Regions from separate parts of the Azospirillum humicireducens genome, predicted to be linked through region 2. Evidence: predicted binding sites of a transcription regulator. Region 2 holds the regulator's gene; each other region holds the start of a gene.
What was found. The regulator LexA, encoded in region 2, represses DNA repair genes until DNA is damaged. The targets are predictions, from matches to a motif close to ATGTTCTANTTTGGTTC.

Region 1 (10,421 bases), on a different contig from region 2:
GAGGAGCATCCCGATGCCGAGCCGGGCGAAGGCGAGGTCGGGCTCGCGGTCGCCGCCGGCGGCATCTGCGGCAGCGACCTGCATTACTACCAGCATGGCGGCTTCGGCGCCGTCCGGCTGAAGCAGCCGATGATCCTCGGCCACGAGGTTTCGGCCCGGGTCGCCAAGATCGGTCCCGGCGTCACCGGGCTGGAGGTCGGCCAGCTGGTTTCGGTGTCGCCGTCGCGGCCCTGCCGGACCTGCCGCTACTGCCAGCAGGGCCTGCACAACCAGTGCCTCAACATGCGCTTCTACGGCAGCGCCATGCCCTTTCCCCACATCCAGGGGGCCTTCCGGGAAGCGCTGGTCGCCGACGCCGTGCAATGCGTCCCGGCCGACGGGCTCAGCGCCGGCGAGGCGGCGATGGCCGAACCGCTGGCCGTGGCCCTGCACGCCACGCGGCGGGCCGGCGATCTGCTTGGCAAGCGCGTTCTGGTGACGGGCTGCGGCCCGATCGGCGTGCTGTCGATCCTCGCCGCCCGCCGCGCCGGCGCGTCCGAGATCGTTGCCGTCGATCTGATGGACTTCACCCTCGACCTCGCGAAGGCCGCGGGCGCCGACCGCACGATCAATTCCAGGGAGGAGCCGGAGGCGCTCGCGGCCTATTCGGCCGACAAGGGCACTTTCGACGTTCTCTACGAATGCTCCGGCGCGGTCGCCGCGCTCACCGCCGGGATCGGGGCGCTCCGGCCGCGCGGCGTGATCGTCCAGCTCGGCCTCGGCGGCGACATGTCGCTGCCGATGATGGCGATCACCGCCAAGGAGCTGGATCTGCGCGGCTCCTTCCGCTTCCACGAGGAGTTCGCCATCGGCGTCGGCCTGATGCGCAAGGGCCTGATCGACGTGAAGCCGCTGATCACCCACACCATCGCGCTGCCCGACGCCCGCGCCGCCTTCGACCTCGCCGCCGACCGCGGCCGGGCGATGAAGGTGCAGATCGCCTTCGATCCGACGCTCCCCAGCTCCAGCCTGCAGCACTGACCGGACCGGCGGCGGGGAGGGAGCCCCGCCGCCTCCGCCCGACAAGCGCCGCCCGTCAACCGCCGGCCGGCCTCAGCGTTTCCAGTTTCCGGGGCGCGTGCTGCCGCGGGTCAGCACCTCGAATCCCAGGTCGTGAACCCGCGCTGGAGAGTTCTTGGATGCAGTTTCCTCGGATGTGCTCTCCTGGGGCGGCTGCACGCCGAGGGCCCCCAGGATCACCTCGGCGGTCCTGAGGCCGATGGCCCGCGCATCGACCCGCATCGTCGTCAGCGGCGGAACGGATTGCCGGCCGATCTCGAAATCGCCGAATCCCATGATGGACAGGTCCTCCGGCACGCGGATCGAGCGCCGCTGGCACTCCATCAGCACGCCGACGGCGTGCAGGTCCGACGCCGCGAAGATGGCCTCCGCGTCCGGGGCCTCGCGGGCCACCATCTCCATCGCCTCGGCCCCCTCGGTGAAGGACAGCGGCACATGGGAGTGGCGGAAGATCAGGTCGTCGGGAGTGCCGGTTTCCCGCAGGCCGGCGGCAAAGCCGGCGAGGCGCTGTTCGGCACGGAAATCGCGCGCCTCCCCGCTGTCGCAGGGGCCGACGGCGCAGACCCGGCGGTGCCCCAGCCCGACGAGATGATGGGCGGCGGCGCGGCCGACCTCGAAGTTGGAATAGCCGACCACATAGTCGATGGGCCGGTCCTGCAGGTCCCAGATTTCCACCACCGGCACGCCGGCCTCGAACAGCATCGCCGTGGTCTTCCGGGAATGCTCGATCCCGGTCAGCACGATCGCTTCCGGACGCCGCGTCAGCACGGATTGGATGACGCGCTCCTCCTCGTCGAGCCGGTAGAGCGTGTAGCCGATGAGCAGCTGATAGCCCGCGCTGTGCAGCCCCTCGCTCAAGGCCTGGGCGGTATCGGCGAAATTCGAGTTCATCAGTGTGGGCAGGATCAGCGCCACGAACCCGCTCCGGCGCGACGACAGGCTGCCCGCCACCCGGTCGGGAACATAGCGCAACTGCTCCACTGCCTGGAGGACGCGCTGCCGGGTTTCCTCCGCCACCAGGCTGGGGTCGGTCAGGACACGCGACACCGTCATGGTGGACACGCCGGCCAGGCGCGACACGTCGCGCATCGTGGGCTTTGCTGGGCGTTTGGTCATGTGCCTCTTCTGGCTTGGGGCATCCGATTCGGGATCACCGCGACGCACGGCATTCTGGAGACGGCCCCGCGAACCGCCGATACGGACGGCTGCCCGCCATCGCCGCCATCCACAGGGTCAGACCTTTTGTCGCAGATGTTAACGATATCATACCCTGGCGCTTTGGCACGAAGAATCCGTCACAGATACCACCGGAGCGCGGGCGGCCTCAAGCCCGGCGGCTGGATCCGTCCCCGCGTCGTTTTCCGATGCGCCAGAGCCCGCGTGCCCCCGACAAAATGGCGCCCTGCGGCCCCGTTCCCCCTTGACGCATGCGGTGTTATCGATAACACTAAACGGTACGTTCAAGGTGCGCCCTATTGTCAAGTGCACAGCACGGTGATTGGGGCAGCAGAAGAATACAATTGGGGGGAAGTGCCATGGGCCGACTTGTGTCGTTCCTCTGGACCTGGATCGACGCCATCATGGCAATATTGATGGCGGCGATGATCGTCCTTGTGTTTACCAACGTGGTCATGCGCTACGGCTTTTCGTCGGGACTTCGGGTTTCCGTCGAACTGTCCCGCCTTGGCTTCGTCTGGGTGGTGATGCTGGGCGCCGTCGTCGCCCTGCGGCGGGGCGAACACTTAGCGGTTTCCGAATTTTCCGAAGCCTTCTTTCCGCGCGCCGTCCCCATCCTGCGCCGCTTTTCGTGGCTGGTCATTCTCGTGTCGGTTTCGATGCTGTTCTGGGGCGCCGTGGGGCAGACCATCGCGAACTGGCACAACATTTCGCCACTCACCGGGCTTCCGACCGGGGTGATGTATCTGGCCGGCGCCGTGTCCGGCCTCCTCATGGCGTTCGTGGCGATCATGCGGCTTTTCGGTCCGCCTGAAACCGTCAAGCCTGCGCCGGAGAGCAAATAATGGTCATGCTTCTGTTTCTCTCGGTTCTCCTCATCAGCATCCTGATGGGGTTGCCGGTCGCTTTCGCGCTGCTTCTCTCCTCCATGGCGCTGATGCTGCATCTGGACCTGTTCAGCGCCGACGTGCTGACCCAGTCGCTGATGAACGGCGTCGACAGCTTCCCGCTTCTCGCCGTGCCCTTCTTCCTCGTCGCCGGCGAGGTGATGGCGCATGGCGGCCTGTCGCGGCGCATCGTCCAACTGGCGGCCACCCTGGTCGGCCATCGCAAGGGCGGGCTGGGCTATGTGGCGGTCATCACCTCGGTTCTGCTGGCCGGCCTGTCCGGTTCGGCCGTGGCCGACGCGGCGGCGCTGGTGTCGATCCTCTACCCGATGATGCGGAAGTCCGGCTATCCGGAAGGCCCGTCCATCGGCCTGCTGGCGTCGGGCGGCATCATCGCGCCGGTCATTCCGCCGTCGCTGCCGCTGATCATCATCGGCGTGGCCGGCAACATCTCCATCGCCAAGCTGTTCCTCGGCGGCATCGCACCCGGCCTGATGATGGGCGCGGTCCTGATGGTCGTCTGGTGGATGATCATGCGCAAGGAAACGGTGGAAACCACGCCGCGCGCCACGGGTGCCGAGCGTCTTGCCGCCCTGCGTGAAGGCGTGTGGGCGCTGCTTCTGCCGATCATCATCATCGGCGGCATCCGCTTCGGCCTGTTCACGCCGACCGAGGCGGCGGTGGTCGCGGCCGTCTATGCCATCACCGTGTCCACGCTCGTCTACCGCGAGTTGACCCTGAAGGGCTTCTACGACATCCTGATCGTTGCCGGCCGCTCCACCGCCATGGTGATGTTCCTGGTCGGCGCCGCGATGGTCGCCGCCTGGCTGATCACCGTCGCGCAATTGCCGCAGCAGCTGGCGGAACTTCTCGGTCCGCTGGTCGATCATCCACGCGTGCTGATGGGCGTGATCATGCTGATCGTTCTGATGGTCGGCATGGTGATGGATCTCAGCCCGACGATCCTGATCCTGGTGCCGCTGTTCATGCCGATCGTGAAGATGGCGGGCATCGACCCGGTGTATTTCGGGGTGATGTTCGTCATCAACACCTCGATCGGCCTCATCACGCCGCCGGTCGGAACCGTCCTCAACGTGGTCTGCGGCGTCGGCCACGCGCAGATGAGCACCGCGGTGAGAGGAGCGCTGCCCTTCATCGTCGCCTACACCCTTCTGCTGGTCGTCTTCGTCCTGTTCCCGTCTCTCATCATCGTCCCGATGAAGTTCTTCGCCGGCTGATCGGGGCCGGCTGATCGGGGCCGGTCACTCAAGGCCAAGTCAATCAAGGGAGGAATACCAATGAACACGCTCAAGACCCTGGGACTGGCGGCCGTCCTGGCCCTTGTCTCCGTCTCGGCCTCCGCGCAGGTCAAGCTGAAGCTCGGCCACGCGGCGCCGGATACGGACCTGCAGCAGACGATGTCGCTCTACTTCAAGGAGCAGGTCGAATCCCGCTCCAAGGGCGCGATCACCGTCACCGTGTTCCCGCAGGGGCAGCTCGGCAACGATGCCCAGATGATCGACGGAACCCGGTCCGGCATCACCGACATCACCATCTCCGGCCTCAACAACTTCACCGGCCTGGTTCCCGAAGCCGGCGTGTTCGAGCTGCCCTTCATCTTCCCGACGCGCCAGGTCGCCTACAAGGTTCTCGACGGTGAGATCGGTTCGGGTGTGGCCGCACAGTTCGGCAAGCATGGCCTCAAGGTCCTGGGCTTCCCCGAGAACGGCTACCGCAACATCACCAACAGCCGCGGCCCGATCCGCGTTCCCGCCGACCTCAAGGGTCTGCAGATGCGCGTCAACAACTCGCGCGCCCTCAACGACATGTTCGCCCTGCTTGGCGCCAACCCCCAGCAGATCCCGGTTGCCGAGCTCTACACCGCGCTGGAGACCGGCGTCGTGAACGCCCAGGACCATCCGGTCGGCATCGTCGTCTCCTTCAGGTTCAACGAGGTGCAGAAGTACCTGTCGCTGACCCAGCACGCCTATTCGCCGCTGGCGATGGTCATGAACGACAAGAAGTTCCAGTCGTTGAGCGAGGCCGACCGCAAGATCGTCGTCGAAGCCGCGCGCGACGCCGTCGCCAAGCAGCGCGAGATGAACATCGCCAAGGAAGAGGGCATGATCGCGGCGCTGGAGAAGGAGGGCATGAAGGTCAACCGCGACGTCGATTCGGCCGCCTTCCAGGCCGCCGTCCGCAAGGTCTGGGATGGCTTCACCAAGGCCAATGGCGACAAGCTGGTCAACGCCATCGTCGAAATGTCGAAGTAAAGAGCTGGGCTTACCATGGCGCCGTGCGTTTGCTATGAAACGCACGGCGCCATGGCTTTTCGACTGACGATCGGGCCAGGCTTCACATCGAGTCCGATTTTACGCGATCCGGTTCAACGCCTATCGCGCTCTCCTCCGCCATCCCCCGTGCCTGCCGCAGGTCGGCGACGAAGTCCTGATAGGCCTGCTCCGCCCCCGCCCCGGCCGGCAGGCGCAGCAGATAGGACGGGTGGACGGTGACGAACCCCTCCCAATCGCCGAATCCCATCGGCCCGCGTTCCCGCAAAACCGGGACGCTGCGCCCGGTCAGCGCGAGGGCGGCGGTGGCGCCCAGCGTCACCACCAGACGCGGGCGGACAAAGGCCAGCTCCTTCAGCAGCCACCAGCGGTAATGCTTCACCTCGCCGGCGGTCGGCGACTGGTGCAGCCGGCGCGTGCCGCGGACGACGAACTTGAAATGCTTCACCGCGTTGGTCAGGTAGGCGGCGCCGCGCCCGATCCCGGCCTCTTCCAGCGCGCGGGTCAGCAGCTGTCCGGCCGGGCCGACGAAGGGGCGGCCCTCCACATCCTCCAGGTCGCCGGGCTGCTCGCCGACGATGGCGATGGCGGCTCCCACCGGCCCCTCGCCCAGCACCGCCTGCGTCGCCCCCGGCACCAGGGGGTCTGCTGTCCGGATGATGCGGTTCAGCTCGGCCAGCGTCGCCGGCTCCTGCCGGGCCATGGCGGCGACGGCCTTGTCGGGGGAGCGGCGGCGGGGGGCGGCGGCTTCCGCCTCGATCATCGCCCGGACCCGCGCCGGGGCGGAGCGGATCATCGCCGGAATGGCGGCGGCTTCCGGCAAATTGGCCCAGTATTTCCGCGGCATCTCCGCCCGCATCGCGGTGGGGTTCACCCGCGCCGGGTTGAAGGTGCTCTCATAGTAGCGCTGCCAGCCCTCGGCGAAGCGGTCGTCGCGGTCGAGCCCCTCCGGCCTCAAAGCCGCCGGCCCGACCGTCAGCGAGCGCCGGTCCCACAGCAGCGATCCGACCGGCGTCAGGATCGTCCAGACCAGGCTTTCGAAGCGCTCGACGAAGAAGGGGGCGGTCGCCTCGACGATGAAATGGTCGGGCTCGAACCAAGCGAGATAGCGCTCCGCCCCATCCGGATCCCGCACCTCATGGAAGCGCAGGAAAGCGTGCATCTTGTGCAGGTCGCGCCGCACCGCCTTGTCCAGCAGCGCCAGCCGGTGGACCAGCGGATCGGCATGGTGGCCGAGCATGTCGCGCTCTCCCCGCAGCACCCGCCAGACCAGCCGGTGCAGCAGGGCGTAGCGTTCCGGGTCGCGGTGGCAGACCACGCTTTCGATCAGCGCTCCCACGGGGCGCGGCAGCGGAACCGGCGGTGCGTCCGCCGGCAGCGGAGCCTCATCGCCGAACAGGGACGGCGCCGCCCCGCCGCTCCACACCACCTTCTCCGGCTCGACATCGAGCGCGACCAGCCCGCGCAGCGCGCGGCGGAAGCCGTCCAGATCGGCGCCGTCCTTCAGCTCCACGCTGTACATGGTCAGAACAGGCTGAGCTGCCTGGGCGGCGCCACCAGCCTCTGCCGCAGGTCGGCGCGGTCGGTCAGCCCGCCCGGATGGTGGTCGGCGGCGATCAGGAAGGCGCGCGCCCGTTTCAGCCCCGACGACAGCCGGGCCACATCCTCCAGCCGCAAGCTGGTGTGGCGCCGCGCCTCGACGATCCTGTCGACCGCCCGCGCCCCCAGCCCCGGCACGCGCAGCAGCATCTCGCGGTCGGCGCTGTTCACGTCCACCGGAAAACGCTCGCGGTTCTTCAGCGCCCAGGCCAGCTTGGGATCGATGCCGAGATCCAGCATCCCGCCCTCGCCCCCGGCGGCGATCTCCTCCACGGTGAAGCCGTAATGGCGCAGCAGCCAGTCGGCCTGGTACAGCCGGTTCTCGCGCTGGAGCGGCGGCGGCTTGGCCGGCAGGGCTGAGCTGGCCTCCGGGATCGGGCTGAAGGCGGAATAGTAGACCCGGCGCAGCCCGTAGCGGCGATAGAGCGTGTCGCTGGTCTCCAGCACCGACAGGTCGGTGGAGGCGTCGGCGCCGACGATCATCTGGGTGCTCTGCCCGGCGGGGGAGAAGCGGCGCTTCTCCTCCTTCGCCTCCAGGATGCGTTCGCCGACCTGCCCCATCACCGCCTTGATCGCGCCGCCGTTCTTTTCCGGCGCGAACTGCTTCAGGCTGCGGTCGGAGGCCAGTTCCAGGTTGATCGACAGCCGGTCGGCCCACAGCCCGGCCTGCTCGATCAGCCAGGGGCTGGCCTCCGGGATGGTCTTCAGATGGATGTAGCCGGCGAAGCCATGGTCGCGCCGCAGCGTGCGCGCCACCAGCATCAGCTGCTCCATCGTGTAATCGGGCGAGCGGATGATGCCGGAGGACAGGAACAGCCCTTCGATGCAGTTGCGCTTGTAGAAGCCCAAGGTCAGCCGCACCACCTCATCGACGCTGAACCGCGCGCGGCGCACGTTGGAGGAGCGGCGGTTGATGCAGTAGGCGCAGTCGAACAGGCAGTGGTTGGTCAGCAGGATCTTGAGCAGCGAGACGCAGCGCCCGTCCGGCGTATAGGCGTGGCAGATGCCGGCCCCGGTGGTGGAGCCGATGCCGTCCGGCCCGCCCGTCCGCCGCTTCGCCCCCGAGGACGCGCAGGAGGCGTCGTATTTCGCCGCGTCGGCGAGAATCCCGAGCTTGTCGAGCAGCGCGTCATCCACCGTGGGGGCTTTCCTCTCCCGTTCCGATGTTCCTAATATGTTCTCTTGAAAGCAAAAGGCAAGCCGAATGGCGGGTGCAAAATCGCGCCTTCCGCGGCTGCCCCTAACTCTCCAAGAGCGCCGCGCGCAGTTTCCGCAGCACGCCGCCCCAATCGCCCGGCGCATCCTGCCGGAACAGACGGACCGACGGATACCAGACCGTGTCGCCGCCCCCCTGCATCCAGCGCCAGTCGGCGGCATGGGGAAGCAGCGCCCAGGCCGGACGTCCCAGCCCGCCGGCGAGATGGACGGTCGAGTTGTCCACCGACACCACCAGATCCATGGCGGTGATCAGCGCCGCCAGCCCGTCGATGTCGCTCCAGGCATCCAGTCCCGGATCGGCGATGCCGGCGGCGGCGGCCTCCGCCGCGACATCGCCATATTGCAGGCTGACCAGTTTGACATCCGCACCGTCCAGCGCGCCGGCCAGCCGGCCGGGCGGGATGGAGCGCAGATGCCCGACCGAGGCGTTCTTGCTGCTCCAGGAAAGCCCGACCAGCCGGTGTCCATTCCCATGGCCACCCCCGATCCGCCGCCGCAGCTCGGCCACCCGTCCGGGATCGGCCTTCAGGAAGGGAGGCTGGCGGCCGGTGAAATCCCCGATCCGCCGGCGCATCAGGCGCGGCAGGCTGCCGGCCGGGATTTGCGCGACCACCTCCGGCGCGGTCAGCCGGCTGCTCAACGGTTCCGTGCGCGCGACCACGGTGACGTCCGGCAGGCCGCGGGCGAACAGCGGGGCCAGCCGCGCGTCGCAGTCCAGCACCACCCGCAAGCCATCCCGGACCAGCTGCGGGATCAGGCTGGCGAACATCACCTCGTCACCCAGCCCCTGTTCGCCCCACACCAGCAGGGCGCCGCCCCGCCCGCCGCCGCCCCGCCCGCCGTCGGCCAAGGGCCTCCCGTCCCAAAGCGGCTGGGGAAAGCCGACCCGCGGGAAGCGGCCGGAGGATACCGTCCAACCCTGCTCATACTCGTCCCACCCCTCCGCCAGCCGGCCGAGCGTCAGCAGGGCGATGGAGCGGTTGAAGCGGGCCTGGGCATTGTTGACGGGATCGATGCCGGCCGCCTGTTCGTAGGCGCCCGCCGCCTCCGCGGCACGCCCCTGCGCCATCAGGACGGAGCCCAGCGTGTTCCAGCCGGCGGCAAAGCCGGGAGCCGCGGCGACCGCGGCCCGCGCGTCCTCCTCCGCCCGTTCCAGCCTGTCCAGCCTCAGCCAGCTGTCGGCGCGGTTGTTCAGCAGCACGGGATTCCCCGGCAGCAGGACCAGCCCGCGGCCATAGCCGGTCACCGACCGGGCAAGGGCCTCCTCCCGCCGTCTCCCCGCCTTCAGCCGGTTGGCAAGCTCATTCCACAGGACGGGGTCGTCGGGGGCGAGCGCCAGGTCGATCCGCGCGGCCGCCACCGCCCGTCCGAGCCCCGGTTCCGTGGCCGCCAGCCGCAGCAGCGCTCCGGGATGGGCCGGCTCCAGCACCAGCACCGTGCGGAATCCGGCCCGCGCCCGCGCGTCCTGCCCCAGCTCCTGGAGCAGCCCGGCCAGTTGGAAGCGCGTCTCCGCCTCCTCCGGCCGCAGGGCGGCGGCGTGGGCGTAATGGCGGGCGGCCCGGTCGGGCCGGTTCAGCGCGGCCTCGATCCGCGCCAGATTGACATGGAAATCGGCGATGTCGGGAGCTATGGCGATGGCCTGCCCGATCCGGCCTGCCGCTTCCTCCGGCCGTCCGGTCAGCGCCGCCAGGATGCCCCACAGGTGAAGCGCATGGGGATGGCCGGGGGATGCCGCGAGGATACGGCGATACAGGGTGTCGGCTTTGCCGAAGCGGCCTGCCTCCTGATGATCCAACGCCGCGGTCAGCGCTTCCTGCAATGTCGCCATGGCTTCTCTTATAGGGGGGAGGAAATCGCCGGTCCAGGCCCCGCCCCAAGCCCGGCCTCTTCGGTGCGCAAATTGTGTGGGCGCCGTCTTGACAGGAAAGCGGGACGGGGCCACGTGCTGATCACCTGGATCCGGGCCCCTCTGGCGACTTAGACGTGGTCGCGATGTCGGATCTCTTCACCTGCTCTTGCGCCGACGGGCGTGACCGCACTTGGAGGGACTGATGTCCTCACCCCTTGGACCATTGCTGAGAGACCGCCCCCGGCTTCCGGTCCTTTCCGTTCCTGATGCTTCCCCGATGCGCGCCGCCCCTCAGGCGCGCCGTCCGCGCCTGGCGCCGCTTCGGGCAGTCGGCGCCGGGAG
Region 2 (10,421 bases):
GTTCGTGGTCGGCATGCAGGATGAAGATCTTGTCCATCGCCTTGGACAGGATCGGGTTGACCTTGAACGGCTCGCAGGGCGTTCCGAAGGTCATGTAGAGGAAGTTCTCCGCGTACGACAGGTCGTTGCGCGGGTACATGAAGGGCTGGCCGGTCGAATACTTGTAGGCCATCGCCGCGATCGTCGGCATCTTGGCGATCAGACGGTGCGCGGCGATCTTGCGCTCCTGCGGATCGTTGATGTCCAGCGAGTCGTGATAGAAGGCCGACAGGGCGCCGACGACGCCGCACATGATCGCCATCGGGTGGGCGTCACGGCGGAAGCCGCTGTAAAACTTGGTCAGCTGCTCGTGCACCATCGAGTGGCGGCGCAGGATGTTTTCGAAATCCGTGCGCTCTGCAGCGGTCGGCAGGTGGTTGTTGAGCAGGAGGAAGCAGACTTCCGGGAAGGTGGAGTTCTCGGCCAGCTCGTCGATGGCGTAGCCGCGGTGCAGCAGGACACCCTCGTCGCCGTCGATGTAGGTGATGCCCGACTCGCAGCTGCCGGTGGAAGTGAAGCCCGGATCGTAGGTGAAATAGCCGGTCGCGGCGTAGAGCTTGCGGATGTCGATCACGCTCGGCCCGACGCTGCCGTGCAGGATCGGCATCGTGACCTGCTTGCCCGTTTTATTGTCGATGAGGGTAACGGTGTCCTTGCCGTCCTCGGTCTGGGTCATCTCGGCACGTCCTTATCGTTGAGGGTCGGGCTTGGTGCCCTTTTTTCGTCGGCGCAGCATAGTTCCATGGCAGCCCGATGGCAACGCACGGAAATGACCATTATGCTGCACCCGCTGCATCGCGGATGCGAGAAAGCGTCGCCTCACGGCCCAGCAACTCAGCCACCTCGAAGATCGGCGGCGACACCGTCGAACCGGTCAGCGCGGCGCGCAGCGGCTGCGCCACCTTGCCCAGTTTTTCGCCTCGTGCCTCGGCGAAGGCGCGGACCTGAGCCTCCAGTGCAGCGGCGGTGAAGTCCGGTTCGCCGGCAAAGGCTTCGGCCAACTCCCTCAACAGCCCGCGGCCCTTTTCGTCCAGCAGGGCGGATGCTTTTTCGTCATAGCCGAGCGGCTGCGCAGCGACGTAGAAGCGGGCGCTCTGCGCCAGATCGACGACGGTGCGGGCGCGCTGCTTCAGGCCGTTCATCGCCCGTGTCAGAAGGTCGCGATCCGCATCGGTCAGACTGCGGCCCAGGTCCGCCTCCAGCCGCGGGGCGATCAGCCCGACCAGCCGGGAATCGTCAGCCAGACGCATGTAGTGGGCGTTCAGGTTTTCCAGCTTGGCGAAATCGAACCGCGAGGGCGAGCGGCCGATGCTCTCCAGATTGAACCATTCGATGGCCTGTTCGGTCGAGATGATCTCGTCGTCGCCATGCGACCAGCCGAGCCGCAGCAGGTAGTTGCGCACGGCTTCCGGCAGATAGCCCATGTCGCGGTAGGCATCGACGCCCAGCGCGCCGTGACGTTTTGACAGCTTGGCGCCATCCGGTCCATGGATCAGCGGGATGTGGCCGAAGCGCGGCAGGTCCCAGCCCATGGCGTTGAAGATCTGGATCTGGCGGAAGGTGTTGGTCAGATGGTCGTCGCCGCGGATGACGTGGGTGACGTTCATGTCGTGGTCGTCCACCACCACCGCCAGCAGATAGGTCGGCGTGCCGTCGGCGCGCAGCAGGATCAGGTCATCCAACTGGGCGTTCTGCACCGTGACCTCCCCCTGGACGAGATCGTTCAGGACCGTCTGGCCTTCCTGCGGCGCCTTCAGCCGGATCACCGGAGCGACGCCGGGAGGCGCGTCGGATTCGGGACGGTCGCGCCAGCGGCCGTCATAGCGCATCGGCTGGCCGGCGGCCTTCTGGGCGGCGCGCATCTCCTCCAGCTCTTCCGGGCTGCAATAGCAGCGGTAGGCCTTGCCGGCAGCCAGCATCTGGTGCGCCACCTCGGCATGGCGGTCCTTGCGCTCGAACTGGCTGACCGCGTCGCCATCCCAATCCAGGCCCAGCCACTGCAGCCCGTCCAGGATGGCGTCGACCGCCGCCTGGGTCGAGCGTTGCCGGTCGGTGTCTTCGATCCGCAGCAGGAACTTGCCGCCGGTGTTGCGGGCGTACAGCCAGTTGAACAGGGCGGTGCGGCCACCGCCGATGTGCAGAAAGCCGGTCGGCGACGGAGCGAAGCGGGTGACGACGGTCATCGGTCTCTCAATTTCCGGTTCGGCGCTGGTATGATGCGCCGGTGGTTCGACACCGTGGTTTAACACAGCCACCGGGTTGGGAGGCAATGCGATGCGCGCATGGACGGTCGTTGAGGGGCACGCGGGCGGCATCGCTGCGCCGGGAGGCCGTTGCCGGTGACCGTCGCCGGATGGCCGGACGAGGAGACGGACGGTCCCGCTGCATCCGGTGGGAGGTGGCGGCGCCTGTGGTTTCACATCGGGCGGCGACTCGCGGCTGTGGCGGAGGCGGAGGGCGACCGGTGGGTCCTGTGGCTTCCGGTCGCCTTCGGGGCGGGAGTGGCGCTGTATTTCGGCTTGATGAGGGAGCCGGACTGGTGGGCCGGAGCGGCGGCCTGTGGGGGCTGCACTGTCCTGCTTCTGGTCCTGCGGCGCTGGTTCGCGCTGTTCGGTGCGGTGATGGCATTGATGATGGTGGCGGCGGGGTTCCTGGTGGCGCAGGGCCACAGCGCGCGGGTGGCGGCGCCGGTGCTGACCCGCGTCATCACCAGCGCAACCGTCACCGGACGCGTGATGGCGGTGGAGCGCCGGCCGGGTGCCGTCCGCATCACCCTGCGGGATCCGACCGTCAGCCGCCTGCCGCCGGAACAGACACCGGCTGCCCTGCGCATCCGCCTGTCGGATCGCCATGCCGGGCCGGAGCCCGGATCGGTGGTGAGCCTGCGCGCCACGCTGCTGCCGCCCCAGGCTCCCGCCGAACCGGGGGCCTTCGATTTCCAGCGGCGGGCCTGGTTCATGGAACTGGGCGGCACTGGCTTCGCCACAGGTGCGGTGGACGTGGTCGAGGCGCCGCCGGTCACGGGCTGGCGCGTGGTGACGGTTGCCTTCGAGCGCGCGCGCGGTGCAATCGCCGAGCGGGTGACTGCGGCCATCGCCGACCCGGTGGAGGCCAGCGTCACCACGGCGCTGCTGAATGGGGAGCAGTTCGGCATCCCGGATGGGACGCTGGAGGATTTCCGCAACAGCGGGTTGGCGCATCTGCTGTCGATCTCCGGCCTGCATGTGGGGATCGCTGCCGGCATCCTGTTCTATGTCGCCCGCGCCCTGCTGGCGCTGGTGCCGTATGCGGCCCTGCGCTGGCCGATCAAGAAGATCGCGGCGCTGTTCGGCATCCTGTCGGCGCTCGCCTATACGCTGCTGGTCGGTGCGCCGCTGCCGACGGTGCGGTCAGTGCTGATGACGGGCATGATCATGGGCGCGATCATGCTGGACCGCCACCCGCTGAGCATGCGGCTGGTCGCCTTCGCCGGACTGGTCACCATCGCCATGGATCCGGAGGGGATGCTCGGCCCCAGCTTTCAGATGTCATTCGCGGCGGTGGTGGCGCTGATCGCCGCCTTCGAGCGCGGCAGTTCGCGGATGGCGGAATGGCGCAGCGAGGCGGGATGGCTTCTGCGCGGCCTGCTCTATGTCGGCGGCATCCTGTTGACCAGTGTGGTGGCGACGCTGGCGACGCTGCCGTTCGCGCTCTTCCATTTTCAGCAGATCGCCTTCTATGGCGTGCTGTCCAATCTGATCGCCATTCCCATCACCTCCTTCTGGGTCATGCCATGGAGCCTCATCGCCTATGCCCTGATGCCCTTCGGGCTGGAGGCGCCGGCACTGATCGCGATGAACTGGGGCGACCGGGCGGTGATCTGGACGGCGGAGTTCTTCGGCCGCCTGCCCTGGGCGTCGATCACCGTGCCGGCGATGCCGGTGGAAGGCTTTGCGGTGCTGGTTCTGGGTGGAATCTGGCTGTGCCTCTGGACGAGGCGGTGGCGCTGGCTGGGGCTGCTGCCGATCATGGCAGGGTTGGCGTCACCGGCATTGGTGACCCGGCCGGACGTGCTGGTGGCGGCAGATGGGACGGTGATGGCGGTGCGGACGCCGGACGGTCGCCTCAGTGCTTCGGGGAAGACCGGCGGGCGGGTGACGGAGACATGGCGGGAACGCGATGGCGAACGCACCGCCGCCGATCCCTGGCCTGTGGCGGGGGGGTGGAGCGAGGGGGAACGGTCGCTGAGTTGCGACCTGCTGGGATGCCTGTACCGGGTGAAGGGGAGGACGGTCGCCCTGCCGCGGTTGCCGGATGCACTGGACGAGGATTGCGGGACGACCGATGCGGTGGTGACGGCCGCGGTGGCTCGGGGATGCCGGTCCGGGGTGGTGGTCGACCGCTGGTCCCTGCGGCATGAGGGAGCGCATGCGCTGAGGGTGACGGCGGGCGGAATAGAGGTTGAGACGGTGCGGGGGCTGCGGGGGGAACGGCCTTGGACCGGGGGGAGGTGATGTTGCCCCCTTCCTAACGCTTGCCCCCTCCCCATCCCTCCCCCGCTTTGCGGGAGAGGGGGCAACAGCAACTCAGTACTTCCGCACCAGACCGACCAGCTTGCCCTGCACGCGGACGCGGTCGGCGCCGAAGATGCGGGTTTCATAGGCGGCATTGGCGGGCTCCAGGGCGATGGTGTTGCCCTTGCGGCGCAGGCGCTTCAGCGTCACCTCGCCCTCGTCCACCAGCGCCACGACGATGGTGCCGTTCTCCGCCGCGTCGCAGCGCTGGATGATGATGGTGTCATGGTCGAGGATGCCGGCCTCCACCATCGAGTCGCCGGACACCTCCAGGGCGTAGTGGTCGCCGCCGCCGAGCATGGAGGCGGGGACGTCCACGAAGGCGCTGTTGTCGCGCAGCGCCTCGATCGGCGTACCTGCGGCGATGCGGCCATAGAGCGGAAGCTGCACCGTCTCGTTCCCCGCGGTCCTGGCCGGAGCTTGCGGAGCCGCATCGCGGCCGGCGAAGGCGAAGTCGCCCTTGATGACGTTGGGCTGGAACTTCGGCTTGGGCGCGGTGCGGGAGCGGGCGGCATCCAGTCCCTCGGGCAGGCGCAGAACCTCCAGCGCGCGGGCGCGGTGGGGCAGGCGGCGGATGAAGCCGCGTTCCTCGAGACCGGTGATGAGGCGGTGGATGCCCGACTTGGACTTCAGCCCCAGGGCGTCCTTCATCTCGTCGAACGACGGCGAGACGCCACCCTGGCCAAGCCGTTCGTGGATGAAGAGCAGCAATTCGTGCTGCTTGCGCGTGAGCATGGATGCCTCCCGGCCGTCGCCAGACTGAAGATGGAACAAAAACTAAACGTTGCTCCATGTTCTAGTTTGGTTCCTGCCACGCGTCAAGTCCCCCATCGCCTTGTTTTAGAACTTGAACGGAACATTTGAAACAGCGTGAAACGGTTTTCGGGATGCTGTTCAATTGTTCCATCCGCCGTCCGGGGGTTGTCTCCCAAGACTATATGCTGAGCGCTCCATCGGTCAGGGGAAGCACGGCCACCATGGCGCCGGCCGGTTCCGGGTCGGCATGGGCTGTGCGTGGGATCAGGCAGTCGGCCTTGGCGTAGAGCGAGGTGATGGCGCTGTCCTGCCGGGCGAAGGGCGTGACGGCCAGGACACCGTCCGGGCCGGCGGCGAGCGTGGCGCGCAGATACTCCTCGCGCCGGTCGTTGGCCTTCAACCCGACGGTCAGGCGGGCGCGCAGCGGCAGGCCGTCGTCTTCGGGCGACAACCCCTGCAGCAGGCGTAGGATCGGGCGCAGGAACAGGACGGCGGTGACGCCGGTGGACACCGGATTGCCGGGCAGGCCCAGCAGAGGCACCGACCCGGCCCGGCCGAACATCAGCGCCTTTCCCGGCCGCATCGCCACCGTCTGCACCTCCAGCGCCACCCCACGCTCGGCCAGCACGTCGCGCACGAGGTCGTAGTCGCCATGGGCGGCGCCGCCGGTGGTGACCAGCAGGTCGCAGCCGGCGGCGCCCTTCGCCAAAGCGGCGACACTCTCCGGCGTGTCCTTGGCGACGCCCAGATTGTGGGCCAGCCCACCCTGTGCGGTCACAAGCGCGCAGAGGCCGAGCGCGTTGGTGCTGACGATCTGGCTCGGCCCCAGCGGGTCGCCGGGCAGGGCGATCTCGTCGCCGGTGGCAAGAATGGCGATGCGCGGCCGGCGGTGGACCGACAGCCAGGGCACGTTGCCGCCAGCGGCCAGCGCGATGTCGCGGGCGGTCAGGCGGCGGCCTTTCGGCAGAAGCTCCTGCCCATGGACAAAGTCGAAGCCGGCCTCGCGGACAAAGCGGCCGGCAACCACGGCGCGGCCGACCTGGACGCTGGATTCGTCGGCGCTGCAATCCTCCTGCATCACCACGGCGTCGGCGCCATCGGGCATCGGCGCGCCGGTGAAGATGCGCACCGCCTCGCCGGGGCCGACGCTGCCGCCGAACGCATGGCCGGCGGAGGATTCGCCGATGCGGCGCAGGGGGACGGGAGAGTTGGCGGCCGCGGCGGCGATGTCGTCGGCGCGCACGGCCCAGCCATCCATCGCGGCGGCATGGAAGGGCGGCTGGGTCAGCCGGGCGACCACCGGTTCGGCCAGCACGCGGCCGAGCGCGTCGGGCAGGGCCACCGTCTCCGCCGGCAGGGGAGCGAAGGCCGACAGGATGCGGGCGCGCGCCTCTGCGACGGAGATCACGGCGTCAGGCTCCGGTTGTGGGAGCGGTTGCGGCAGACCCCCACTCGCCGCTCTTGCCGCCGGCCTTGTGCAGAAGGCGGACATCGGTGACGGTCATGCCGCGGTCCACCGCCTTGCACATGTCGTAAACGGTCAGCGCGGCGATCGTGACCGCGGTCAGCGCCTCCATCTCCACCCCCGTCTGTCCCTTCAGCTTGCAGGTGGCTGTCACGTCCACCGCGTTGCGCGCCGGATCGCAGGACAGGTCGACCTTGACCGAGGTCAGCATCAGCGGATGGCAGAGCGGGATCAGGTCCGGCGTGCGCTTGGCCCCCATGATGCCGGCCAGCCGGGCGACCGACAGCACGTCGCCCTTCTTCACCCCGCCTTGCATGATGAGCGCCAGGGTTTCCGGCTGCATCAGCACGGTGGCGGCGGCGGTGGCCGTGCGTTCGGTGTCCGCCTTGTCGGAGACGTCCACCATCACCGCCTTGCCCTCGGCGTCGAAATGGGTGAAGCCGCTCATGCGACGGTCTCCCGCAGGGATTTTTCCATGAAGACGCTGACGCCGTTGTTTTCGTAGCAGGCGTAGGGGCCGCGGTCGGTGAAGCCGGCCTTGCGGTAGAGCGCCAGCGCCTCGTGCTGGTGGATGCCGGATTCCAGCAGCAGGGCGGCCAACCCCTCCGCCCGCGCCTGTTCCTCCAGCCGGGCGAGCAGGCGGTCGCCGATGCGATGGCCGCGGGCGGCGGGATCGACATACATCCGCTTGATCTCGCCATAGCCCGAGGGATCGACGCGGAGCGCGGCGCAGCCGACAGGAACGCCATCCTTGCGGGCGACGAAGAAGCGCAGGTCAGGCGCCTCCCGCTCCCCTATGTCGAGCAGGTGGCAGGTATCGGCCGGATAGAGGTCGAGCAGATAACGGTCCAGTGCGGCGACCAGCGCGATCACGGCGTCCTGGCGCGGGCTTTCCGCCGCGATGGTGACGTCGGTCATCGGTTTAGACCGGAGCCAGCAGGGCGCGGGTCGCGGCGGTCACGTCGGCCTGCCGCATCAGCGATTCTCCGACAAGGAAGCAGCGCGCCCCGACCTTCGCCATCCGGGCCAGATCTGCGGGGGTGTAGAGCCCGCTTTCGGCGACCAGCATGCGGTCGGCCGGCACATTGGCCGCCAGCTCCTCCGTCGTCGCGATATCGACGGCCAGAGTCTTGAGGTTGCGGTTGTTGACGCCCAGCAGCGGAGTCTTCAGCAGCAGCGCGCGGTCGAGTTCGGCGCGGTCATGCACCTCCACCAGCACGTCGAGGCCCTGGGATATCGCGGCGTCCTCGATCTCCGCCGCCTGGGCATCGGACAGGGAGGCCATGATGATGAGGATGCAGTCGGCACCCAGCGCGCGGGCCTCGACGATCTGATAGGGATCGACCATGAAGTCCTTGCGCAGCACCGGCAGATCGACAGCGGCGCGGGCGGCGACCAGATACTCGTCCTTGCCCTGGAAATAGGGCTCGTCGGTCAGAACCGACAGGCAGGTCGCCCCGCCGTCGCGGTAGGCGCGGGCGAGCGCCGGCGGATCGAAGTCGGCGCGGATCAGGCCCTTGGACGGGCTCGCCTTCTTGATCTCGGCGATCAGGCCATAGCGCCCGGCCTCGACCGCGGCGCCGAGCGCCCGGATGAAGCCGCGCGGCGGGTTGGTCTCGTTGGCGGCCCTGGCGGCGGCCTCGACCTCCGACAATGGGCGGGCGGCCTTGCGGGAGGCGACCAGCGCGCGCTTGTCGTCGTTGATGCGGGTCAGAACGTCGCTCATCAGGCCACCGCCTCGTTGGTGATGGCGACCAGCCGGCGCAGGCGGTCGCGGGCGCCGCCGCTGTCGATGGCGTCGGCGGCCATCGCCACGCCCTCCTTCAGCGTCGCGGCCTTGCCGGCCACCAGCAGGGCGGCGGCGGCGTTCAGCAGCACGATGTCGCGGTAGGGGCTGCGCACCCCGTCGAACAGGGCGTGGATCGCCTCGGCATTGACCTGGGCGTCGCCGCCCTTGAGGTCCTCGATCCTGGCGCGGGGCAGGCCGGCATCCTCCGGTGTCACCTCGAACACCGTCACCTCGCCGTCCTTCAGCTGGGCGACGGTGGTGGGGCCGGTGGTGGTGATCTCGTCCAACCCGTCGGAGCCATGGACGACCCAGGCCGTTTCTGAGCCCAGCCGCTTGAGCACATGAGCCAGCGGCTCCACCCACTGCTTGGAGAATACGCCGAGAACCTGCCGCCTGGCGGTCGCCGGGTTGGCGAGCGGACCCAGCAGGTTGAAGACGGTGCGGGTGCCGAGCTCGACGCGGGTGGGGCCGACGTTGCGCATGGCAAGGTGGTGGCGCGGCGCCATCAGGAAGGCGATGCCGGCATCCCACAGCGCCTTGCGCACCAGCGCGAAGTCGCAGTCGAGATTGACGCCCAGCGAGCCCAGCACGTCGGCGGCACCGGACTTCGACGAGATGGCGCGGTTGCCGTGCTTGGCGACCGGCACGCCGCAGGACGACACCACCAGCGCCGCGGCGGTGGAGATGTTGTAGGTGCCGACGCCGTCGCCGCCGGTGCCGCAGGTGTCGATGGTGCCGGGAGGTGCCTCGACCGGGATCGCCTTTGCGCGCATGACGCGGGCGGCGCCGGCGATCTCGTCCACAGTCTCGCCACGGACGCGCAGAGCCATCAGGAAGCCGCCCATCTGCGACGGGGTGGCGTTGCCGGACATGATGATGTCGAAGGCGAAGCCGGCCTCGGCCTCGGTCAGGGCGGCGCCGGTGGCGACCTTGCCCAGGATGGCCTTCATATCGCCGAGATCGCCGCTCATGCCGCGGTCTCCAGGCCCGCGCGTTCCGGGCGGGGGCGGGTCAAATCCAGGAAGTTCTGCAGGATCTTGTGGCCGTGCTCGCTCTCGATGCTCTCGGGATGGAACTGCACGCCGTGGATCGGCAGCTCGCGGTGGGCCAGCGCCATGATGAGGCCGTCGGCGGTCTCGCCGGTCACTTCCAGGCAGGCGGGCAGCGTCTCGCGCTCGACGATCAGCGAGTGGTAGCGGGTGGCGCGGAACGGGCTGGGAAGTCCGGCCAGAACGCCGCGACCCTCGTGCCGGATGTTGTCGACCTTGCCATGCATGGGGACCGGCGCGCGGATCACCCGGCCGCCGAAGGCCTGGCCGATGGACTGGTGGCCGAGGCAGACGCCCATCAGCGGCAGGCGGGCCTTGGCGGCGGCGTCGATCAGCGGAAGACAGATGCCGGCGCGGTCGGGGTCGCAGGGGCCGGGCGACAGCACGATGCCGTCGGGCCGCAGCGCCATCGCCTCCTCGACCGTCAGGGCGTCGTTGCGGCGGACCTGCACGTCGGCGCCAAGCTCGCCCAGATAATGGACGAGGTTGTAGGTAAAGCTGTCGTAGTTGTCGATGAGCAGCAGCATGCGCCTTCCGCCTTCCACCTTTGCCCGGCCACCTTCGCCCGGGTCGTCCGAGCCGTTCCGGCCCTGTTCCAACGACCGACACCCTAGCCGCTGAGTGGGCGGATTTCCAGCCTCCGCGCAGAACTCCGGGGCATCAACGGCAGTCGAGCTGCGGCAGTGTCTTCGGCTCGTCCAGGACGGCGCCGCGGATGTCGGTTTCCAGCGTCAGGGTGCAGCGGCGGATGTGGCGCGGCAGGTCGGCGG
Region 3 (10,421 bases), 1.2 Mb from region 2:
GAACCGGGGGCCGAGCCCTTCCGCTACGTCTTCGATGCCGGCGTCCACGACATCAGCGGCGCCCAGCCCGGCGGTCCGGTCGATCATCTGCTGCGATCGCTGGGGGTCGAGGACCGGGTGGAGTGGCAGCCGGTGAACCGCGGCGTCGCCCTGGACGGCAAGCTGCTTCAACTGGCCGACGACGCCGATGGACTGGCCGCCCAGATCGCCGCCGACCACCCGCCCAGCGCCGCCGGGGCCGCCGCCTTCCTGGCGGAGATGCGGGCGGTCTATGACGACATGTATCGCGGCTGCGCCGACAGCGGCCTGCCCAACATCCCGCAATCGGTGGCGGCGATGCGGCGCTATGTGACGGAGAGCCCGCACGCCTTGCGCTGGATGGCCCGGCCGTTCCAGGAGATGCTGGACCATTTCATTCCCGACCGCGCCGGCCAACGCCTGCTGACCGTGCTGACCGGCTATCTCAGCGACCGGGCGGAGGCGCTGACGGTCGGCCAGATGGCGCCGATCTTCGGTTACTGGTTCTCCGGCGGCTTCTATCCGGCCGGCGGGTCGCAGGCGCTGGCCGATGCGCTGGCCCAGTCGATCCGCGCCGACGGCGGTGAGGTCCGGCTGCGCACCCCCGTCACCCGCATCCTGATCGAGGACGGCCGCGCCGCCGGGGTGGAGACCGCAGATGGCCGCGTCATCCGCGCTCCGGCCGTGATCTCCAACGCCGACGTGCGGCGGACCATGCTGGAACTGGTCGGGGCGGAGCATCTGCCGGCCGCCTATGCCGCCCGCTGCGCGGCGATGCGTCCGTCCACCTCTGCCTTCATGGTCACGCTTGGGCTGGACATCGTCCCCGATCTGCCGTCGATGACCTTCCTGCCGCAAGACGGGACGGGCTTCGGCATGGCCATCGCCGTCCCCTCCATCCACGACCGCAGCCTCGCCCCCGAAGGGCATGCCGCGGTGGCTCTGCTGCGTCTGGCCCCGGCGGATGCCGGCTGGAACCGCGCCGATCCGGCCTACAAGGCGCGCAAGCGGGCGGAGGGCGACGCGATGATCGCCGCCGCGTCCCGCCTGATCCCCGGCCTGGAGCGGCACATCACCACCCGGCAGGAGGCCAGCGCCGCCACCTTCGCCCGCTATGCCCACACCAGCGCCGGCAGCATCTACGGCATCGCTCCCGACCAGCAGCGGCTGACCCGCCGCAGCCCGATCCCCGGCCTGTGCCTGACCGGCGCCGGGGTCTTCCCCGGACCCGGCGTGGAGGCCTGCGTCATCTCCGGCCGGCTGGCCGCCGAATCCCTGCTGGGCAAGGAGAGCCTGGCGCCCGAGTCCCTGCGCAACACCGCCGGGCGGAGCGCCGCCTGCGCGTCTGCCCTGCCGGTGACGCAGTTGGGCTGAGTCCTATCACGCAAACCCCGCCAGCGCCCGGACCTCCGCCGGGCTGCGGCCTTCGTCGCGGAGCGAGCGCAGGGTCTGGGCGCGGTCGCGCTTGGCCAGCCGCTCGCCCGCCGCGTTCCGCAGCAGGCCGTGATGGTGGTAATCGGGCGGATCGTAGCCCAGCAGGGCCTGCAGCAGCCGGTGCAGATGGGTGGCGAAGAACAGATCCTCGCCGCGCGTGACCAGCGTCACGCCCTGCAGATGGTCGTCGACGGTGACGCTGAGGTGATAGCTGGTCGGCGTGTCCTTGCGGGCCAGCACCACGTCGCCCAGCAGTTCCGGAGTCGCCTCCTGCCAGCCCTGCGCCCGGTCGTGCCAACGCAGCGGCCCGGTCTGCCGGCAGGCGGCGGCCACGTCCAGCCGCAGTGCCCAGGGATCGCCACGGGCGATCCGCTCAGCCTGCTCCTCGGGCGAGCGATGGCGGCAGGTGCCGGGATAGAGCGGGCCGTCCGGACCGTGCGGCGCGGCGCCGGCCCGCGCGATCTCCGCGGCGATGTCCTTGCGGGTGCAGAAACAGGGATAGAGCACGCCCAGCGACTCGAGCCGGGCCAGTGCCGCGCGGAAATCGTCGAAATGGTCGGACTGGCGCCGGACCGGACCGTCCCAGTCGAGGCCGAGCCAGGACAAATCCTCGATCAGGTCGCGCTCGTAGTCCGGGCGGCAGCGGTTGGGATCGATGTCCTCGATCCGCAACAGGAAACGGCCGGCGGCGCTGCGGGCTGTGGTCCAGCCGAACAGCGCGGAATGGGCATGGCCCAGATGCAGGTGCCCGGTGGGGCTGGGGGCGAAGCGGGTGACGAGATCGCTCATTCCCGCGTTATAGCGGATCGCGCGCCGGACGGGACGCGGGATGTGACGATCCGGTTGGTCTCAGATGTAGGGATTGTCGCGGATCGGCTCGACCGGGATCTCTTCGCCCTCCAGATAGAGCGCCAGACGACGGCGCAGCTCGCGGTCGAAAGCGTCGATGCGGATCTGGCGTTCACGCTCCTCGCGTTCACGGCGCTTCTGGGCGAGGTCGATGATGACTGCGGTCATGGCGGAGTTTCCTCGGGGTCGCTTCCGGCCGGATCGGGCCGGCAGGATCGTGTTCGATCTGGTCGTCTTGGATCAACGAGGTCCACCATGGCGCCGTTATGGTTAACGAGGGGTAACCGCACAAGGCAAGCGCGAGTCTTTTTTCCCGATGTCACAGCCACCGCGCGTGGTGCCGGATAACCGCTCCCCCCTGCCGGCGATGCCCACAGCGCGAAAAAGGTTACACAACGGTGAAGAAATTCGGCCCTACCGGGTCAAGATGTTGAGTCCGGGCCGCCGATCCACTATGTATCTGGTTGTCCCGGATCGGCGATCCCGCAGTTGGGCCGGCCGCCGGGGCGGAGTAGATACGCCCCCGCGCACAAAGCCGCCTCGGTGTCGCGTGCCGGGATCCAGACACGGTTCCAGACAAGGGAGTGGCCATTGGCTCCACCACCCGATCACTGTCCGGCTCTGGTGCTGAACGCGGATTTCCGCCCGCTCAGTTACTTCCCCTTGTCGCTATGGTCCTGGCAGGAAGCGGTCAAGGCGGTCTTTCTGGAACGGGTCAACATCGTATCGCACTATGACCGGGTCGTCAGATCCCCAAGTTTCGAAGTCCGGTTGCCCAGCGTCATCTCTCTGAAAGAGTTCATTCCGGCAACGCGCCGCCCGGCCTTCACCCGCTTCAACGTCTTCCTGCGCGACCGCTTCACCTGCCAATATTGCGGCCGCCCCTTCCCCACACACGATCTGACCTTCGACCATGTGATCCCGCGGTCCCGCGGCGGTCGGACGACGTGGGAAAACGTCATCACCTCCTGTTCGGCCTGCAATCTGGCGAAGGGCGACCGCCTTCCCCATGTCTGCGGCATGATCCCTCTCAGTCCGCCCTTCCAGCCCACCGCCTACGAGCTGCAGGAGAACGGACGCGCCTTCCCGCCAAACTTCCTTCACGAGAGTTGGCGGGATTTTCTTTATTGGGACTCGGAACTGGACCCGATGTAGGGCCACGATACGGGCGGGAGGGGGCATGGCCGGGCCTCCACTCTACTCCCCCGCCCCAGCCTGACCGTCATCGGCCAGCGCGGCAGCCAGCCCATCCGGATATGTCGGCCGGAAGGCGCGGTAATCGCCGGCATGCCCGGAGAAATGGTCCTTGTAAGGAGGTCATCGGACTGGAGTCGCTCCTGAACGATTAGGGTTGGAATTCCCCGGCGGATGAGGATAAACCCTGTGGGTTCGTCGCGGAACCCTTCCCAGGCCGTCCCGCACCTTTCCGCTGTGGCGCAGGCGCGCCGGGCGTGCTAACCAAGCGCGCGTTTTTTCGTGCGCCCCGCCAACCACCCGTGTCCGGCATGCAGACCTTCCTGGAATTCGAAAAGCCGATCGCCGAGCTTGAAGGCAAGATCGAGGAGTTGCGGCACCTGACCAACGCCGGCGACATCAACATCGCCGACGAGGTTGCAAAGCTGCAGGCCAAGGTCGACAAGCTCCTGCGGCAGACCTACGCCAAGCTCACGCCCGCGCAGAAGGTTCAGGTGGCCCGCCACCCCAATCGGCCGCACTGCCTGGACTATGTGCGCGGCCTGATCGAGGACTTCACGCCGCTGGCCGGCGACCGCCATTTCGCCGAGGACCGCGCGGTCATCGGCGGGCTGGGTCGCTTCCGCGGCCGCTCGGTGGTGGTGATCGGCCAGGAAAAGGGCAACGACACCGAATCGCGCGTCCGCCACAATTTCGGCATGGCGAAGCCGGAAGGCTACCGCAAGGCCCAGCGCCTGATGGATCTGGCCGACCGCTTCAAGCTGCCGGTCGTCTCGCTGGTCGACACCGCCGGCGCCTTCCCCGGCGTCCAGGCCGAGGAGCGCGGCCAGGCCGAGGCCATCGCCAAGAGCATCGAGCGCTGCCTGCGGCTGAACGTGCCGATGGTCGCCTCGGTCATCGGCGAAGGCGGATCGGGCGGCGCCATCGCCATCGCCACCGCCGACCGCGTGCTGATGCTGGAACACGCCATCTATTCGGTGATCTCGCCGGAAGGCTGCGCGTCGATCCTGTGGCGCAGCTCCGACATGGCGGGCGAGGCGGCCATCGCGCTGCGCCTGATCAGCCAGGACCTGAAGGAACTGGGCGTCATCGACCGCGTGGTGAGCGAGCCCATCGGCGGCGCCCACCGCGACCCGGCCGAGACCATCAAGAAGCTGGGCGACTGCATCGAGGAGTCGCTGGGCGAACTGGACGGCCTCGACGGCGTCACGCTCCGCGCCAAGCGCCGCGAGAAGTTCCTGGAGATGGGGCAGAAGGGGCTGGGGTAAGTCCCTGGCCCATGTGCCCCCTCATGCCCGATGCCCCCTCCCCATCCCTCCCCCGCCCTCGGCGGTGGAGGGGGCGGGAGCTTTGCAAAAGTACAGCGGCTGCCCCCTCTCCCTCGAAGAGGGGGAGGGTTAGGGAGGGGGCAAAAGCACCTCAGCCCAGGAACCCGTGCAGGAACCAGCGCGGCCATTCCCCCGGCCGGTACAGCCCGGCGCGGAACAGCCAGAAGCGGCGGCCGGCGCCATCCTCCACGCGGTAATAATCGCGCACGGCCAACCCCAGCGATCCTTCCGGACGCCACCATTCGCACTCGATCCGCTCCGGCCCCTCGGCCCGGCTCACGCGGTGGCGCAGGCCGCGCCAGACGAACTGCAGCGGCGGGTCGTCGGGCAGCGGGGCGGTGGCCTCGATCGGTTCGGGCGGGGTCAGCAGGCGCAAAGGCCGCGGCCGGCCAGCCGGCCAGGGCTTCGGCAGCGGCAGGACCTCCACCGGCGGCAGCGCGGCGACGCAGCGTTCCGGCAGCCAGCTTTCCCGCGGCACCAGCCGCAGCACCGCCCGTTCCCCCAGCCGCAACGCCAGCCGATCGACCAGTTCCGCCAATCCTCCGTCAATCCCCTCGCCGTCGATGCCGGTCTGGATGGCGATGAGCGGCCCCGTCTCCGTCGCCGACAGCACCAGTGTCTCCAGCCCCGGACCAGGGTCGATCCGCTCGAGCAGCGGGGCGGCCAGCCGCGCCAGCGCCGCCGGGTCGCGGGTAGGGCGGCTGGTGCCGAGCGTCAGGCTCTGCGCTTCGTCATCCACCCTCTGGTCGGTGCGGTGGGTGTCCAACCGCAGCCGGCGCACCCCCTGCCCAGCCGCCTCCAGCCCAGTGCACAGCCGGCCCAGCAGATGGCGGAGCGCCCCGGCAATCGACTCGGGCGTGGAGATCGGCTCGGCGAAGGTCAGGCGCTCGCGGTGCTCAGGCACCGGCCGGCGCGGAGAGATCGGCTCGTCCAGCCGGCCGAATGCCTGATCGTAGCGTTGCAGCAACCTGCCCCCGAACCGCGCCGCCAGCCCGGCCCGCGGCATGGCATGCAGGTCGCCGATCCGGCGCAATCCCAGCGCATGCAGCCCCTCGACCGTCTCGGCGGGCAGGCGCAGGGCGGCCAGCGGCAGCCCATCCAGCCGCTCCCGCCGCCGATCCTCCGGACTGCCGAACCGCACCAGCCCCCAGGCGGCGGCCGGGGTGTCGGCGATGGCGGCGCGGGCGGCAAAGCCGGCGGCGCGCAGTCGACCGGTCAGGTCGGCGGCCAATGCCGCTTCATTCCCGAACAGATGGGCGCAGCCGGTGATGTCGATCACCACCCCGTCCGGCTCGTCCGCCGCTGTCCAGGGGCTGTAGCGATGCGCCCAGTCGGCGATGCGGCCGAGCAGGACCGCATCGGCCTCCGGCGTCGCCTCCGCCACCTCCAGCCCCGGCTCCAACGCACGGGCGTCGCTGAGGGTATGGCCGGGGCCGATGCCGGCCGATGCCGCCACCCGGTTGACCGCGACCACCATCCGGCGCTGGCGCTCCGTCCGCAGCAGGGCGAAGGGACGTCCCCGCAATTCGGGCGGCATGGTCCGCTCCCGCGCGTCGGTGGGCAGCCGAGGCAGCCACAGGGCGAGGATGCGGCGCCTTCCTCCCCAACGACCGAATCCCCTCTCCCCCCCGGGGGGAGAGGGGGATAGGTCCGGATGTGGGAAGAGGGGCTTCATACGAGAGCCAACAGTTCGGAACAAACAAAGAACATACTAGCGCCAGCTTGGCCGCAGGGGGAGTCCCTCCTTTAGGGTCATCTTGCCGAAACGTCCGGCAGTACCGACATTCCGTTCATGGCCCTGCATCTCCCGTCTCTCATCCGCCGCTTCGCTCCGCTGGCTTTCCTGCTGGCAGCGGGCGCCTGCGCGCCGACGGAACTGCGCGACGATGCCCCCGGCCGCGCCCAGGCCTTCCCGCCGGTCTACAACCAGACATTCGTGCCGGGAGGCGGGGAACGTCGGACCTGGAGCCGGATCCAGGCGGAACAGTCGCGTGCCGACTCCGGCGGCGCAGTCCGGCCACGGCAGAGCGAGGAACCGCAACCCCGCACCAACTCCAAGCACACCGACTCGGGAGACGCCGACCGGCCGCCGCCCAAACGTCCCCGCGGCAGTTCGTCACCCCCGCCCGATCCGGCGGCCTTGCCGCAGCCGCCGCGCCCGATCCCGGTGCCGCCCCCGCCCTCGTCGCAGAGCGCCACCGACGCCTTCAAGCGCGACCTGATCCGGCCGGAGGTGGACCGCATGCGCACAGACGACGCCATGGGGCGGCTCGACCCGCTGGGCCAGCGCGACCTGATGCGGCGCGAAAACGACCTGCGCCAATGGGGCGATCCGCTGGCGCGCTAGCCGCCCCCGGCAGCATCCCTCCGGCAGCATTCCCTCGGCAACCTCCGCCTTGGCGGCTTGACCACGCCCTCTCTCAACCGCCATACCGGCCCCCGTGATTCGGAATGGACGGAGGATGCAGGCGCATGACGACGGTGACGGGGGCCTTCGGCAACGGGCTGACCACGCCGGTGTGGGTGCTGCAGCATCTGCTGGGCATCCTCGGCATCGGCCTATGGGCGGGGCAGGCCGGCGGCACCGCGGTCTGGCAGGTGCCGGCCGCCGCCGTGACCGCGGCTCTGGTGGCGGGCTTCGCCGCACAGATGGGGCTGCGGCTGCCCTATGCCGGGCCGGGGCTGGCGGCTTCGCTGATCGTGATCGGGTCGCTGGTGGCGCTGGGGGTGCGGGCGCCGGCCGTGCTGGCGGTGCTGATCGCCGCGGTGGCCGCGGTGTTCCACGGCCACGCCCACCAGGGTCCGCCGCTCTATTGGGCCGGCTTCGCCGCCGGGCTGATGCTGGTCGCCTGCGGCGGGCTCGGTCTGTCGATCGCGGTGACGCAGGCCGAATCGGACAGGGCAGTGCGCATGTGTGGCGGTGCGGTGGCAGTCGCGGGCGTTCTCGACCTCGTCGGCGTGATTTGACCGCTTGCGCCTTGAAATGAGGGGGTTGCGCGGGAATCTTTGAAGACACTCCCCTTCCCAGCCCGATCGACCGGGCCAGACGAACGGAACGACCCGGTGTCCCGCGCAGCCGCCAAAGCCTGCCTCCCTCCGCCGGGGCTCCCCTCGAAGGGGCTTCAGACGCATTCCGATGCGGTCTTCTTGACCCGACGGTGCCTGCTGGGCCGTCTGTTGGGCGGGCTGGCGCTGCCGCCGCTGCTTGCCTCCGCCGGCGGTCTGGCATTGGGGGGAGCGCAGCCGGCGGCGGCGCAGGATCTGCGCTATTTCCGCATCGGCACCGGCACCACCGCCGGCACCTATTTCCCGATCGGCGGGCTGATCGCCAACGCCATCTCCAACCCGCCGGGATCGAGGCCCTGCGACAAGGGCGGAAGCTGCGGCATACCCGGCCTGATCGTGGTGGCGCAGGCCAGCAACGGTTCCGTCGACAACATCGAGCTGCTGCGCGCCGGCACGGTGGAGGCCGGCTTCGCCCAGGCCGACGTCGCCTTCTGGGCCTACAGCGGCACCGGCAGCTTCAGCGGCAAGCGCCCCTTCGCGGAACTGCGCTCGCTCGGCATGCTCTATGCGGAGGCGATCCAGATCGTCGTCCGCTCCGACGGCTTCATCGACCGCATGCCCGACCTGAAGGGCCGCAGCATCTCGCTGGGCGAGGAGGGATCGGGCACGCTGGTGGAAGCCCGGCTGATCCTGGATGCCTATGGCCTGTCGGAAACGACGATCACGCCGCACTACCTCAAGCCGGGCATGGCGGCCGACCGGCTGGCGAAGGGTGAGCTGGACGGCTTCTTCATGGTGGGCGGCTATCCGGTGTCGGCGGTCGCGGACGTGGCCGCGCGCGTGCCGATCCGGCTGGTGCCGCTGGACGGCGAACCGGCCGCCCGGCTGCTGCGGACCCAGCGCTTCTATATCGAGGACGAGATCCCCGCCAACGCCTATCCCGGCAGCGCCACCACCCCGACGCTGAGCCTGGGGGCGGAGTTGCTGACCCGCGCCGACCGCGATCCGGACCTGATCCATGGCATCGTCCGGGCGCTGTGGCACGAGAACACCCGCCGCATCCTGGCCGACGGGCATCCGCAGGGCCGCAACTTCGACCCCGCCCGCGCGGTCGCCAACGTCTCGGTCCCCCTGCATCCGGGGGCGGAGCGCTATTACCGGGAGGCCGGCCTGCTGGGCAATGCCGCCAACGAGGAAAACCGCGCGCCCGCACCCCTGCCCGACAACGGCGCCGGCACCGGCACCGGCAGCGACGACAAAGCCGCCAGGAACAAACCGGCTGGAGAGAAGACGGTACGCTGAGACTCCGCTCTCGGCACGAGACGAAAGGAGCGTTCCCGGACGACCCGCCGACGGAATATTCTGTTCCCCATCCGGTTGATCCAGACGATCGACCGCTACGGACAGAAGGGAGGAGGCATGCCGGCCGGCGAAGGAAGGGGCGTCGCGATCCGTTCCATCCGCAGCGCCGACGCGCCGCGCTGCGCCGAGATATTCCTGCATGGCCGCCGCCAGGCCTTTTCCTGGCAGCCCGCCGACCGCTTCAGACTGGACGATTATTACGATTGCGTGCGCGAGGATGCGGTGCTTGTCGCCGAAGCGGACGGGACGGTGGTCGGCTTCGTCTCCCTCGATCCGCAGGCCTGCATCATCCACAACCTGTTCATCGACCCCGGATGGTGCAAGCGCGGCATCGGTTCCGCCCTGCTGCGCGAGGCTCTAGGCCTGCTGCGCGCAGGCCATCGCCCGGCCGAGCTGGCTTGCGCCGCCCGCAACGCCGCCGCCCGCGCCTTCTACGAACGCAACGGCTGGACGCCGGTGACGGCACCCTCCGACGACGGGGATGCGCTGGTGCTCTACCGCCTGTCGCCGGCAAGGTGAGCCCCCATTTTTCCACCACCTTTCATTGCCGCTTCTCTTGCCGGAATCCCCGTCGACCCTCCCCCAACGAGACGCGCAGACGCCGATGCGCGGGCTGTTTTCGCGTGCCGCGTTACGGTAAAGTCCCGCCGCCATGCGAACCCTGTACCATCACCCGATCCACCCCCTGTCGCGCGTCGCGCGCGTGATGCTCGCCGAGAAGGGCCTTCCCTTCGAGCCCGTGGTCGAGAAGCCATGGGAAAGGCGCACCGATTTCCTGAAGATGAACCCCGCCGGCGAGGTGCCGGTGCTGGTGGAGGAGGATGGGACCGTCGTCGCCGGCGGCCTCGCCGTGATCGAATATCTGGAGGAGGCCTATCCCGACACGCCCCTGCTGCCGCGGGAGGTCGCGGCGCGGGCGGAGGTGCGGCGGATCGCCGACTGGTTCCTGCACAAGTTCGAGCGCGAGGTGGGCGAAAATCTGGTGGGCGAGAAGCTGATAAAGCGGCTGTCCGGCCAGGGCCACCCCTTCGCGCCGGCGATTCGCGCCGGGCTGGCCAACATCACCTACCATCTCGACTACATCGCCTTCCTGTCGGAACGGCGGCCCTGGCTGGCGGGGTCGGTGTTCACGCTGGCCGACATCGCCGCCGCGGCCCAGCTGTCCTGCCTGGACTATATCGACAATGTACCATGGGACCGCAGTCCGGAAGCCAAGGACTGGTACGCCCG

Region 1: the regulator LexA is predicted to act here: its motif matches at 8,176-8,192, upstream of A6A40_RS24215 (putative DNA modification/repair radical SAM protein).
Region 3: the regulator LexA is predicted to act here: its motif matches at 6,517-6,533, upstream of A6A40_RS10550 (Y-family DNA polymerase).

Annotation. Positions count from the first base shown of each region.
Region 1 is NZ_CP028905.1:279,116-289,536, forward strand. Features, by position in the region: gene A6A40_RS24185 (L-idonate 5-dehydrogenase) at 1-1,020, shown strand, start outside; gene A6A40_RS24190 (LacI family DNA-binding transcriptional regulator) at 1,093-2,148, opposite strand; gene A6A40_RS24195 (TRAP transporter small permease) at 2,595-3,080, shown strand; gene A6A40_RS24200 (TRAP transporter large permease subunit) at 3,080-4,360, shown strand; gene A6A40_RS24205 (DctP family TRAP transporter solute-binding subunit) at 4,421-5,395, shown strand; gene A6A40_RS24210 (UdgX family uracil-DNA binding protein) at 5,478-6,935, opposite strand; gene A6A40_RS24215 (putative DNA modification/repair radical SAM protein) at 6,938-8,149, opposite strand; gene A6A40_RS32235 (tetratricopeptide repeat protein) at 8,253-10,058, opposite strand.
Region 2 is NZ_CP015285.1:1,023,190-1,033,610, forward strand. Features, by position in the region: gene gltA (citrate synthase) at 1-715, opposite strand, end outside; gene gltX (glutamate--tRNA ligase) at 816-2,222, opposite strand; gene A6A40_RS04640 (ComEC/Rec2 family competence protein) at 2,379-4,532, shown strand; gene lexA (transcriptional repressor LexA) at 4,605-5,327, opposite strand; gene A6A40_RS04650 (molybdopterin molybdotransferase MoeA) at 5,527-6,756, opposite strand; gene moaC (cyclic pyranopterin monophosphate synthase MoaC) at 6,761-7,261, opposite strand; gene A6A40_RS04660 (GNAT family N-acetyltransferase) at 7,258-7,731, opposite strand; gene trpC (indole-3-glycerol phosphate synthase TrpC) at 7,736-8,539, opposite strand; gene trpD (anthranilate phosphoribosyltransferase) at 8,539-9,573, opposite strand; gene A6A40_RS04675 (anthranilate synthase component II) at 9,570-10,178, opposite strand; gene A6A40_RS04680 (STY0301 family protein) at 10,312-10,421, opposite strand, start outside.
Region 3 is NZ_CP015285.1:2,256,934-2,267,354, forward strand. Features, by position in the region: gene A6A40_RS10525 (phytoene desaturase family protein) at 1-1,392, shown strand, start outside; gene gluQRS (tRNA glutamyl-Q(34) synthetase GluQRS) at 1,399-2,241, opposite strand; gene A6A40_RS30975 (hypothetical protein) at 2,302-2,469, opposite strand; gene A6A40_RS10535 (HNH endonuclease) at 2,893-3,456, shown strand; gene A6A40_RS10545 (acetyl-CoA carboxylase carboxyltransferase subunit alpha) at 3,807-4,763, shown strand; gene A6A40_RS10550 (Y-family DNA polymerase) at 4,915-6,360, opposite strand; gene A6A40_RS10555 (hypothetical protein) at 6,616-7,170, shown strand; gene A6A40_RS10560 (HupE/UreJ family protein) at 7,296-7,790, shown strand; gene A6A40_RS10565 (TAXI family TRAP transporter solute-binding subunit) at 7,971-9,131, shown strand; gene A6A40_RS10570 (GNAT family N-acetyltransferase) at 9,249-9,710, shown strand; gene A6A40_RS10575 (glutathione S-transferase family protein) at 9,844-10,421, shown strand, end outside.